2 regions of the Bradyrhizobium xenonodulans genome follow, and region 1 is predicted to be linked to the other one. Evidence: predicted binding sites of a transcription regulator. Region 1 holds the regulator's gene; the other holds the start of a gene.
What was found. Region 1 encodes HrcA, which represses chaperone genes, less so after heat shock. Its sites were predicted from a motif close to GTTAGCACTCNCNNNNNGNGAGTGCTAAC; they were not measured.

Region 1 (6,152 bases):
AAAATCCTTCTTCGGTCCGGCCCAGCGCGCACTGTAGATCCCGGGCGCGCCGTCGAGCGCATCGACCACGATGCCGGAATCATCGGCGAACGCGGGCAGCTTGGTCGCCTGCGCGGCCGCGATCGCCTTGATCGCGGCGTTGCTACGAAAATCGTTGCCGGTCTCTTCCGGCTCGGCGAGGCCGAGCTCACCGGCCGACACCGCCTCGACGCCGTAAGGCGCGAGCAGCTCCTTTATCTCGGCGAGCTTGCCGGGATTGTGGGTCGCGATGACGAGCTTTCCGGTGATTCGGCGGTGCATGGGCCTATTGACTACGCGACAGCCAGTTTCTGCAAGTCCACCAGACGCGCGATGCCCTTCTGTGCCAGCGCCATCAGCGCAAGGAACTCGTCCTGCGTGAACGGCTCGCGTTCCGCGGTGCCCTGCACCTCGATGATGCGGCCATCGCCGGTCATGACGAAATTGGCGTCGGTCTGGGCTTCCGAATCCTCGGCATAGTCGAGGTCGAGCACGGGGGTACCGTTGTAGATGCCGCAGGAGATTGCGGCGACGTTGTCGCGCATCACGTTGGCCTTGACCATGTTGCGCGCCTTCATCCAGCCGATGCAATCGGCGAGCGCGACCCAGGCGCCGGTGATCGAGGCCGTGCGCGTGCCGCCGTCGGCCTGGAGCACGTCGCAATCGACCGTGATCTGGCGCTCGCCGAGGGCTTCGAGGTCGACGATGGTGCGAAGCGAGCGGCCGATCAGGCGCTGGATCTCGACGGTGCGGCCGCTCTGCTTGCCCGCAGAGGCTTCGCGGCGGGTGCGTTCGGAGGTCGCGCGCGGCAGCATGCCATATTCGGCGGTGACCCAGCCGCGGCCCTGGCCCTTCAGCCACGGCGGCAGGCGGTCCTCCAGCGTGGCTGTCACCAGCACATGAGTGTCGCCGAATTTCACCAGGCAGGAGCCTTCCGCATATTTGACCACGCCGCGCTCCAGCGTCACGGGGCGCAATTCGTCGGGCGCACGGCGGCTTGGCCGCATGGGGAATCCTCCAAAACTCTCGGAAAAGGGCTGTTCGCGGTGCTTGTAGGGGGGGTGAGTGGGGAGGACAAGGCTTTTTCACCCCCGGTTTTCCACCCCGCAAACGCCACGCTTGTCAGAAGCCTCGGGGATGGACAAATTATGAGCATCTGAGAGGAGTTATCGTCTGTGGCCCATCACGATCCGATCCATCTGATCGCGCCGCGCGCAGGCCTCGCCCAGCTCAACGAGCGTTCTCGCGACATCTTTCGTCAAATTGTCGAAAGCTATCTCGCGACCGGCGAGCCGGTGGGCTCGCGCAATATCTCGCGGCTGATCGCCATGCCGCTGTCGCCGGCCTCCGTCCGCAATGTGATGGCCGATCTGGAACAGCTGGGGCTGATCTACGCCCCGCACACCTCCGCCGGCCGGCTGCCGACGGAACTCGGCCTGCGCTTCTTCGTCGATGCCTTGATGCAGGTTGGCGATCTCACCGAGCCCGAGCGGCAGTCGATCCAGAGCCAGCTTGCCACCGTCGGGCACGCGCAATCGGTCGAGGCGGCGCTGGACCAGGCGCTGACGCGGCTGTCCGGCCTCACGCGCGCCGCGGCCGTGGTGCTGACGCCGAAATCCAATGCGCGGCTGAAGCACATCGAATTCGTCCGGCTGGAACCGGAGAAGGCGCTGGTGATCCTGGTTGGCGAGGATGGCCAGGTCGAAAACCGCGTGCTGTCGCTGCCGCCGGGAGTTCCCTCCTCGGCGATCACCGAGGCCGGCAATTTCCTCAATGCGCGCATCCGCGGCCGCACACTGGCCGAGGCGCGGCTCGAGCTCGAGACCGCGCTCGGGGAGGCTCGTGCCGAGCTCGACCAACTGACGCAAAAGGTGATCTCGGCCGGGATTGCGAGCTGGTCCGGCGGCGAGAACGAGGACCGCCAGCTCATCGTCCGCGGCCACGCCAATCTGCTCGAGGATCTGCATGCGCTGGAGGATCTGGAGCGCGTGCGCCTTCTGTTCGACGACCTCGAGACCAAGCGCGGCGTGATCGACCTGCTCGGCAGGGCCGAAACCGCGGAAGGCGTGCGCATTTTCATCGGTTCGGAGAACAAGCTGTTTTCCTTGTCAGGCTCCTCCACCATCATCTCGCCGTATCGGGATGCCGCCGGCCATATCGTCGGTGTTTTGGGTGTGATCGGGCCGACACGGCTGAATTATGCCCGCGTGATCCCGACCGTGGACTACGCCGCCCGCATCGTCAGCCGCCTTTTGGGGGGCTGACCGGCGTTTCCTCCGATCACGGGCGCTTGATTTTCGTAAGCTTAGGCACGATATCCGGGCCAACAATCCCTTGAGACGAGTTCGAGAAGAGAGTCGATGACCGATCAAGACCGGCAGCCCGAAGACACGACCGCGCCGACCGGCGAGCCCGTGGTGTCGAAACCCTACATCATGCCCGACGATCCGGAGCCGGGCTCGGTCGAAACGTTGCAGAAGGAAGTCGCCGAGGCGCGCGACCGCATGCTGCGGACGCTGGCCGAGATGGAGAACCTGCGCAAGCGCACCAGCAAGGAAGTCGCCGACTCCAAGCTCTACGGCATCACCGGCTTTGCCCGCGACGTGCTCGACATCGCCGACAATCTCCAGCGCGCGCTCGATGCCGTTCCGGCCGAGGCGCGGGCCGCGGCCGATCCCGGCCTGACCTCGCTGATCGAGGGCGTCGAGCTCACCGAGCGTTCGCTGCTCAACGCGCTGGAAAAGCACGGCGTGAAGAAATTCGATCCGCAGGGCCAGAAGTTCGACCCGAACTTCCAGCAGGCGATGTATGAGGTGCCGGATGCGTCGGTGCCCGCGGGCACCGTCGTGCAGGTCATGCAGGCCGGCTACACCATCGGCGAGCGCGTGCTCCGCCCGGCTCTGGTCGGTGTCGCCAAGGGCGGCGCGAAACCGGCTGCCGCCGCCAACAGCAACGAGTCGAACTGAGCGGCCCTCATCCTGTGAGGAGCGCGCTCGCGCGCGTCTCCTCACCATGAGGGTTTGGCAGTTGCCTTACGCGCTCACCGCGATATCCGCGGACTGAATCCGCTTCACGCCGGCCTTGGCCATATCGGCCCAGGCTTTCGCGAGTGAACCCTGCGTGTCGATGCCGCGGCAGGCGTCCTCCACGACATAGACGTCGAAGCCCGCCTTGCGCGCGTCGAGTGCGGTCCAGGCGACGCAGAAATCCGTCGCCAATCCCACGACGAAGACGCGCTTGATCTTGCGGCCCTTGAGGTAGCCGGCAAGGCCCGTCGAGGTCTTGCCGTCGGCCTCGAGGAAGGCCGAGTAGCTGTCGACGTCCTTGTGAAAGCCCTTGCGGATGATGAGCTCGGCATGCGGGATCGCAAGGTCCTTCGACAGCGCGGCGCCATCGGTGCCCTGCACGCAATGGTCGGGCCACAGCACCTGCTTGCCGTAGGGAAGATCGACCGTCTCGAACGGCTTCTTGCCGGCGTGCACGGAGGCGAACGAGATATGGCCTTGCGTGTGCCAGTCCTGCGTCATCACCACGTTCGCAAACGCTTTCGAGATCTTGTTGATCACGGGCACGACCTGCTCGCCTTCCTTCACCGCGAGGCTGCCGCCCGGCAGGAAGCAGTTCTGCACGTCGATCACGAGCAGCGCGGATGCATCGTCCGGCTTGATCGGTGCTGCCGCCAGAAGTGCGGTTGGCCCGAGGGCTACGAGAGCGCTCGTCCCAAGCGCGGTCAAGATTTGTCGCCGATCCAGCATCGTTCGCCTCCCTCCAGGATGAACCCAACGGAGACGAAGCCTAATTCTGCTTGTGCGCGAACAGAAGCCCGAAAATGCAGCCGGCTCTGTCCAGCGCTCGGGCTCAGCCCTTCGGCTGAATTCCGTCGCGCACGGCGCGGAAGCGGGTGAAGGCGGCGGGCCACTGGTCGCGCGGGGCGCTGGCGATGATGCGCAGCGAGGCGCCGCTGGAGAAGCGGATCCATTGCACCACCGTCACCGGGGTTTTTTCCTTGCCGCTGACGCCGTCGATCCGGGTCTCGAAGCCCTGCTGGCCGTTGATGCGGATCGGCTCCGACATGGTGACGCGAGATTCGCGCACGCCGGGGATCTGGAGCGCGGCCTCCTGGGCGAAGCGGGCGCGGTCGGCGGCGGCTTGCGGGGTGGCGCCGATCAGGCCGAGGATCATGAACGGCTTCGATTCATAGCCTGAGCTCTCGTTGCCGTCGGCCAGGATGATGCTCGAGCCCGGCGCCAGCGTGCGGATGTCCTTGAAGTCGGCGAGATCGGTGATCTTGAACGGCATCAGCGCGATCTGCTCTTCGGCCGAGACCTGCTTGCGGGTGGTGACGCTGGCAAACATCTGCCGCACGGCTTCATCGGTGTAGATCTTGGTCGCATTCTCCGGGATCTGCACCGCGACATAGCCGGAGAAGCCGGCGCCCGGCACGATCATCGAATAGCGCTTCACCGGGGTATCGCCGGCCTTGCCGCTTTCGGTGGTGAAATAGGCAAGACCCGCGGGGGTCTCGATCTTGTCCTGCTTGATGCCGGCGGTGCCCGCGGGATTGGCATTGAAGGCGCCCACGACCTCGCCATAGGCGGCCGGCGGCAGTTCGGTGATCAGCACCTTGACGCTGCCGTCCTCGCTCTCGAAACCCGGAAAGGTTTTGGCCGTGGTGAGCCCGACCAGCGGCGCCATGCCGAGCCGCAGGCCGGGCGGGAAAACGGCGTCGGCGGCGAGGGCCGGAAACGCTGTTGCGGCGAGGAGGGCGAGCGCGGCGAGGGGGCGGATCAGCTTCATGGGCACTCTGATTGGTTCACATTGAGGCCGTTCGATGGTCGGCCATTGGGCCGCTTTGTCGCGCGAGGCAGCCTCGATGGCGCGCTGCGGCCGGCGCCTTTTAGCGGGTTTGGCCCGCCGGTAACAGGGCAGGGCCAATCGCGGTGGCGGGGGCCGGCCGATCTCCGAACCTGTTAACAATTCATCACCCGCAAGGGCGGTGAAGCCCGGATATGATCTTCCAAAACCCAATGTTTTCACGGCCGAAACTTGCGTTCGGTCCTTGCAGGCCCCTCCCCCCCTCCTATATGACCCCCAATCATCGCAATATCGCGGATGTTTGATCTTAGGGGGTTTGGATCGGGTGCCTCTTGGGCCCAACCAACCTGCCGCAAAAACAAGGATATCAGGACCATGGGAAAGGTCATTGGGATCGACCTCGGCACCACGAATTCGTGCGTTGCCGTGATGGATGGCAAGAACGCCAAAGTCATCGAGAATTCCGAAGGCATGCGCACGACGCCTTCGATCGTCGCCGTGACGGACGACGGTGAGCGCCTCGTCGGCCAGCCTGCCAAGCGCCAGGCCGTTACCAATCCCGAGCGCACGTTCTTCGCAGTGAAGCGCCTCATCGGCCGCCGCTACGACGACCCGATGGTCGAGAAGGACAAGAAGCTCGTTCCGTACAAGATCGTGAAGGCTTCCAACGGCGATGCCTGGGTCGAGGCCGACGGCCAGACCTACTCGCCCTCGCAGGTGTCTGCGTTCATCTTGCAAAAGATGAAGGAGACCGCGGAAGCCCATCTCGGCCAGAAGGTCGACCAGGCCGTCATCACCGTTCCCGCCTACTTCAACGACGCCCAGCGCCAGGCCACCAAGGACGCCGGCAAGATCGCGGGCCTTGAAGTGCTGCGCATCATCAACGAGCCGACCGCGGCTGCGCTAGCCTATGGTCTGGACAAGACCAAGACCGGCACGATCGCCGTGTACGATCTCGGCGGCGGCACGTTCGATATCTCGATTCTCGAAATCGGCGACGGCGTGTTCGAGGTGAAGTCGACCAACGGCGACACCTTCCTCGGCGGCGAAGATTTCGACATGCGCCTCGTCGGCTATCTCGCCGATGAGTTCCAGAAGGAGCAGGGCATCAACCTGCGCAACGACAAGCTCGCGTTGCAGCGCCTGAAGGAAGCCGCTGAAAAGGCCAAGATCGAGCTGTCGTCGACGACGCAGACCGAGATCAACCTGCCCTTCATCACCGCGGACCAGACCGGCCCGAAGCATCTGACGATGAAGCTCACCCGCGCCAAGTTCGAGGCGCTGGTCGACGACCTCGTCCAGAAGACCGTCGAGCCCTG
Region 2 (6,152 bases), 1.6 Mb from region 1:
CGGCACTTGGGCCTCATCACACCAATACCGGCGAAAGCCCTGCTCTTCCGGTCGCCGGACAACGAGATCGCGATAATCGATGCCGTCACTCCCTCCCCACTCCTCGCTCGCCATCGTCCCCTTTTGCAAGAGCCCCCCGTTCTCCTGCGGAACGCCTGCAACAGCTCGGCCATAGAAGGCTACCCCGAGCGTGACCTTGGCCCGCGGCACCCCGGCCCGGATCAAGGCATTCACACTGGCATCGACATTGAGATCGGGACTTGGATCGCCGGCGCAGGCAAACAGCGGAGCATTGAAGCCGGCAAAGGTCGAGCCCGCATGATAGTCGTAGGCCATTAGATGAATCCGGTCGACCAGCGGGGCGAGAGCGGCCGCCTCCAGATTGATAATCTTGTTGGGGACGGCCGATACGGCGATGGTGAGCTCCAGCTCCCTGCGCTCCAATGCGGAAAACTCGGTGAGTCTTCGGCGAAGCTCCGCAATCAGGAGCGTGAAATTCGTGCGGTCCTCGAGGCGCGCGAGATTCCCTGGGCGTCCTCCTGAGACGGGAAACTCCCAATCGACATCCACACCATCGAACAGACCCGGATACGGCCGAAAGAACGCCTCGATAACGGATTGTGCGAACCGCGCGCGCGACCTCGGCGTGGCAGCGGCGGCCGAGAAATATTTCGACCCGCTCCAGCCGCCCAACGCAATCAGGATCCGGAGCTCCGGACTGCTCCGCTTCAATTCGGTGAGTTGGGCGAAATTGCCGCCGAACGCGGTCGACGGCGCGGTTCCGTCGCAGGCTCCTGCGTCCAGGCAACGATCCGAAAGTCCAGCCAGTCCTTCTGCCGAAACGGTGCCGAACGCGTACATCAAGTGCGTCAGTTCGCGAGCCGGGATCGTCTTGATGTTTGGACCGCCCGTCCGGGCTTTCCAAGGGGCGACATAGCCTGCGACCACTGGCCTCCGGGACGGCGTGCCCCGTCCCGGCTGCATCAGTGCGTATCCGCACACGAGCGTAGAAAACCCGGCTGCAGCGAAGTTTCGACGATTAATTGCCACGGATTACGGCCTTATGCTCTCTGTCTGATTTTACGCTGCGCCAACCGATAACGCGATCGCCTCAGCGAGCCTTCGATCTGCGCGGCACTGGCTCCCTTTGTTTCACCTGATCGCTACGACTTCATGGCGGCATCTTCATCGAGAGCTGTATTTGCTGCGCGACGGGTTCAGCTCTCGAATGGCGAGAATACGACGAATTGAATGCGGTGGAGGAAGGCTCGTCTAAGACGAAGTATGGAAGTTCAAAGAGCTGTTCTGTGGCGGGCTTCCGACATTTTGTGGCTAGCATCCGCCGCGTTGTCCCATCCGAATTTGTCGAAAGGCGCACAAGTGGATTGGTGTATTGGAACGTATGGGCAGCAGCTACGGCCGCTCTCGTCCGCTGAATTGCGCTTCGCTTCATCGTCTCTGCGCCAGGATGGGAGGCTGTGAAGGGCAAACTGTGGCACGCATCCTACCCCGCGCGGGCTCCGTGTGAACCTGCGTTCAGGCGCGAGCAGAACCCCTCCTTTTTGGTAGGATTTATGTTGCAACCGGCGCGTGATACGGATCATTCTTGCACTTGCGACTTGACCCACCTACAGAAAGCCAGGGAGCTCGAAAATGAACGACACCGCGTCTTCAACGCGAAGCGATCTGCAGGGACTTAGGTTGATCCGCGCTTTTGTCCGGATACGCGATCAACGCACCCGGTCCGAGTTCGTCGAACAAGTCGAAAAGCTCGCCGCGGAGCAGCCTGCGGGATCGGGTTCGAGCTTGCCCGGTTCATCTGGTTTCGCCGAGCATCCGGCGGATCCCCTCTGTTGATCTCTCGCCTTCTTCGTGTCGCCCAACGCCACGTTCCAGCATCATTCGCGTCTGCCCTTGTTGCAGGAAGTCCATGACTTGGCCGCAAATCGTGATAGCAGGGAGCCACGATCTGGCGATGCCTCAAATGCGAGTCCGCAGGCTAATTCCGCCCTGATGCCACCGCTGGGGTGTGGCGACGTCGGGACGATCGGCGTGCTCAGATATTCGGGTACGTCGCCGCATTTCCGGATCACCTTGGCGTCGCCGAAGACGCCGCGCGATGGGTCCTTCGGTCCCCGAGAGGGCGACCGCGCCCATGATGCCGGGCTTGCGGGACAACGCCTTGGCGCGCCTCACAGCGGCGTTGGCGGAAATGCATTCCGTCTTGCCGGCTGCAACTCCATCGTCGAGAACAGGCCGGCTCTCGTCGGGAGCGAACCGGACCGACACCTTCTTGCCATCGATGGTGTCGTCCTCGGGAGAACGAGGTGAACGGCACCAGGCAGCGGCTCTGCGGATCGAGCCAGCGCTTCCAGTACGCGCTCTCACTACCGGACGTTGGTCGTGCCGCCATCGAGCTCATCCTCAGCAGCTGCTGGAAGTCGACTGGCCTGCCCTTTGCTTACAGCTTGGTGGCGTCCACAGAACCCGCCACGAGGTCGGCACGCCCCAGCGTGCCATCACGAGTTCGCGTCCGCGCGGGATAGTGAGGAAAATCCTAGACACCAAGGGCAGATCGCCGGTTCGGTCATTCGCCGGTATGACCACGAACAGCCGGCGAATACCCTGAGCGCCTTTTTTCTGCGAGGAGCCCTTGCTTCCCGAAAAGACCAGCCCTACCTGTGCTCCGCCCGCATTGGCACTCGCGGGCATCGACTGCTAACTACCTAAAATCACCAACCCAAGCAATTGCTTAGGAGGACTGCATGAAATTCCGTCCGCTTCACGACCGCGTCGTGGTCAAGCGTATCGACGCAGAAGAGAAGACCGCAGGCGGCATCATTATTCCCGACACGGCCAAGGAAAAGCCGTCCCAGGGCGAAGTGATCGCCGTTGGCCCGGGCGGCCGCGACGAGAGCGGCAAGCTGATCCCGATCGACGTCGAGGTCGGCGATCTCGTGCTGTTCGGCAAGTGGTCGGGCACCGAGGTCAAGATCGACGGCCAGGAGCTGTTGATCATGAAGGAGAGCGACATCATGGGCGTTCTCACCGATGCGTCGGCCAAGAAGAAGGCCGCCTAATCCAACCGCTCGCACCGCTCACCCTGAGGAGCGCCTGCCGGGCGCCTCAAGAGTGAGATGAGACCAATCAACTCAGGGAAACCAATATGTCAGCCAAAGAAGTCAAATTCGGCGTCGACGCCCGCGACCGCATGCTGCGCGGCGTCGACATCCTCAACAACGCGGTGAAGGTGACGCTCGGTCCGAAGGGCCGCAACGTCGTGCTCGACAAGTCGTTCGGCGCGCCCCGCATCACCAAGGACGGCGTCACCGTCGCCAAGGACATCGAGCTCGACGATAAGTTCGAGAACATGGGCGCCCAGATGGTGCGCGAAGTCGCCTCCAAGTCCGCAGACGCGGCCGGCGACGGCACCACCACCGCGACCGTGCTCGCGGCTGCGATCGTGCGCGAAGGCGCCAAGGCGGTCGCCGCCGGCATGAACCCGATGGACCTGAAGCGCGGTATCGATCTCGCCGTAGACGCGGTCGTGGCGGACTTGCAGAAAAACTCCAAGAAAGTCACGTCGAACGACGAGATCGCCCAGGTCGGCACCATCTCGGCCAACGGCGATGCCGAAATCGGCAAGTTCCTCTCCGATGCCATGAAGAAGGTCGGCAACGAGGGTGTCATCACCGTCGAGGAAGCCAAGTCGCTCGAGACCGAGCTCGACGTCGTCGAGGGCATGCAGTTCGACCGCGGCTACATCTCGCCCTACTTCGTCACCAACGCCGACAAGATGCGCGTTGAGATGGACGACGCCTACATCCTCATCAACGAGAAGAAGCTCTCCTCGCTGAACGAGCTGCTGCCGCTGCTCGAGGCCGTGGTGCAGACCGGCAAGCCGCTGGTGATCGTCGCCGAGGACGTCGAAGGCGAAGCGCTCGCGACTCTGGTCGTGAACCGCCTCCGTGGCGGTCTGAAGGTCGCGGCCGTCAAGGCTCCGGGCTTCGGCGATCGCCGCAAGGCCATGCTGCAGGACATCGCGATCCTGACCGGCGGCCAGGCGATCTCGGAAGATCTCGGCATCAAGCTCGAGAACGTCACGCTCAACATGCTCGGTCGCGCCAAGAAGGTGATGATCGACAAGGAGAACACCACGATCGTCAACGGGGCCGGCAAGAAGGCCGACATCGAGGCGCGCGTGGCCCAGATCAAGGCGCAGATCGAGGAGACCACCTCGGACTACGACCGTGAGAAGCTCCAGGAGCGTCTCGCCAAGCTCGCGGGCGGCGTCGCGGTGATCCGCGTCGGCGGCGCGACCGAGGTCGAGGTGAAGGAGCGCAAGGATCGCGTTGATGACGCGATGCATGCGACCCGCGCGGCTGTCGAGGAAGGCATCGTCCCGGGCGGCGGCGTCGCCCTGCTCCGTGCCTCCGAGCAGCTCAAGGGCCTGCGCACCAAGAACGACGACCAGAAGACCGGCGTCGAGATCGTGCGCAAGGCGCTGTCGGCTCCCGCTCGCCAGATCGCGATCAACGCCGGTGAAGACGGTTCGGTGATCGTCGGCAAGATCCTGGAGAAAGATCAGTACGCCTATGGCTTCGACTCGCAGACCGGCGAGTACGGCAACCTCGTCACCAAGGGCATTATCGATCCGACGAAGGTCGTTCGCACCGCGATCCAGAACGCCTCCTCCGTGGCGGCGCTGCTGATCACCACCGAAGCCATGGTCGCCGAGCTGCCCAAGAAGGGCGGCGCCGGCCCGGCGATGCCCCCGGGCGGCGGCATGGGTGGCATGGGCGGCATGGACTTCTGAGTCCGGCCACTCAGGCGCACCACGGAATGCGAAACCCCGGCAGCGATGCCGGGGTTTTTGTTTGTGTGCCGAGCATGTTCGACAACTCTGCGGAGAGCAACCTGCTTAGTAGCGGATATCGAACATCTGCCGATTCTGGGGCGGGCGGCCAGCTCCCCACGTCGAATCATTTCGTCGCGTGCTCATCTCAATCGATCTCCTTTTCGCGGAGCCACCGGCGTCCTTCATATGCTGCGATCCTACGATCGTTCTGCCAAAGCTCAACCGCGTGGTCGCTTGCAAGCTTCCGCACCCGCTCCGTGGCGGTCCCTTCGTCCGAACAGATAAACTCGACAAAGCCTACGAGATGCCCGTCGCGTCTGACCATGTAGACAGTGTACCGTTCCATGCAAGTCGCCTCTCCACGTTGTCGGTTCAGAGCCTACTCGGCAGGGTGCTCCGGACATCGGGATGTCCTCGATCGCGCGGCCAGAGTTGCCAAGGAGAACTGACGCCACGACCGATCGTGGGGCATCGGACATTCCCGTAAGCTGGCAACTCATATGGTCCGCAATGGTTTACTTCTTTGAAGCAATGAGCACGTCAGCATAGCCCATTGCGGCACAGAGCTCGTTCGGCTGACTAAGATGCGACATCCCGTTCTATTAGCCGCGCTTGTGCGATCCGCGGCAGCGAGTCGGCGCAAGCAGCAAGACTGGGCCAGTCCAGGTGACATTGGCCTGCTATGCCCGTGGGTAGCGTGGGTCCTATGATTCCCAATCCAGCGTTGACCAAAGCTAGGCGGAACAGCCAAAGCCGAGCGGATCATCACATTGTCGCGTCTCGTTACTCGTCGGACTCAGCGGGGCGGAAACGTACGCGATGATCGACTTGATAGCGGTGGCGGGGCATCTTTCGCGCTTGACTGCGCGCGGGTCCCTCAATGCAGCCTCCGGAATAGAATCGTCAGGAAACGCACTTTGCAGCGCTCTATTCGGAAGACGATACCAAAGATTATTGTTGACGAGCCCAAAGGCTTGCGAGCCGTGCGACAAGGCTCGCTTCAGGAGGCTATGGCGCGGGTCAGGTTCGATCAATTTCAAAAGCAAAGACACGCGTTGCGGCTCCTTGTCACCGCACTGCCCAGTAGCACGCAACCAGGATGCCGGTGAAAACGAGCCCGGCGCAACATCCCAAGACGATTTCCATTGGGCCACTCCCTGATTGTTGCGTAGTTCTTCCGGCGACCGTTTCATGTCGCCTCGCAGATCGACGGGACGGACTCAAACGCAGGTGATGCGTCCGGTCCGCCCCTGCATCACCAAGCCCTGGATTGGTGATGGTATGCCGACCGAAG

Region 2: the regulator HrcA is predicted to act here: its motif matches at 2,695-2,723, upstream of groES (co-chaperone GroES).

What each region holds. Positions count from the first base shown of each region.
Region 1 covers NZ_CP089391.1:166,594-172,745, reverse strand. The annotation lists gene rdgB (RdgB/HAM1 family non-canonical purine NTP pyrophosphatase) at 1-300, opposite strand, end outside; gene rph (ribonuclease PH) at 312-1,025, opposite strand; gene hrcA (heat-inducible transcriptional repressor HrcA) at 1,194-2,282, shown strand; gene grpE (nucleotide exchange factor GrpE) at 2,379-2,984, shown strand; gene pncA (bifunctional nicotinamidase/pyrazinamidase) at 3,051-3,773, opposite strand; gene I3J27_RS00780 (hypothetical protein) at 3,877-4,815, opposite strand; gene dnaK (molecular chaperone DnaK) at 5,209-6,152, shown strand, end outside.
Region 2 covers NZ_CP089391.1:6,830,393-6,836,544, forward strand. The annotation lists gene I3J27_RS32525 (glycoside hydrolase family 18 protein) at 1-948, opposite strand, end outside; gene I3J27_RS32530 (hypothetical protein) at 1,654-1,857, shown strand; gene groES (co-chaperone GroES) at 2,766-3,080, shown strand; gene groL (chaperonin GroEL) at 3,167-4,816, shown strand; gene I3J27_RS32550 (hypothetical protein) at 5,593-6,051, opposite strand.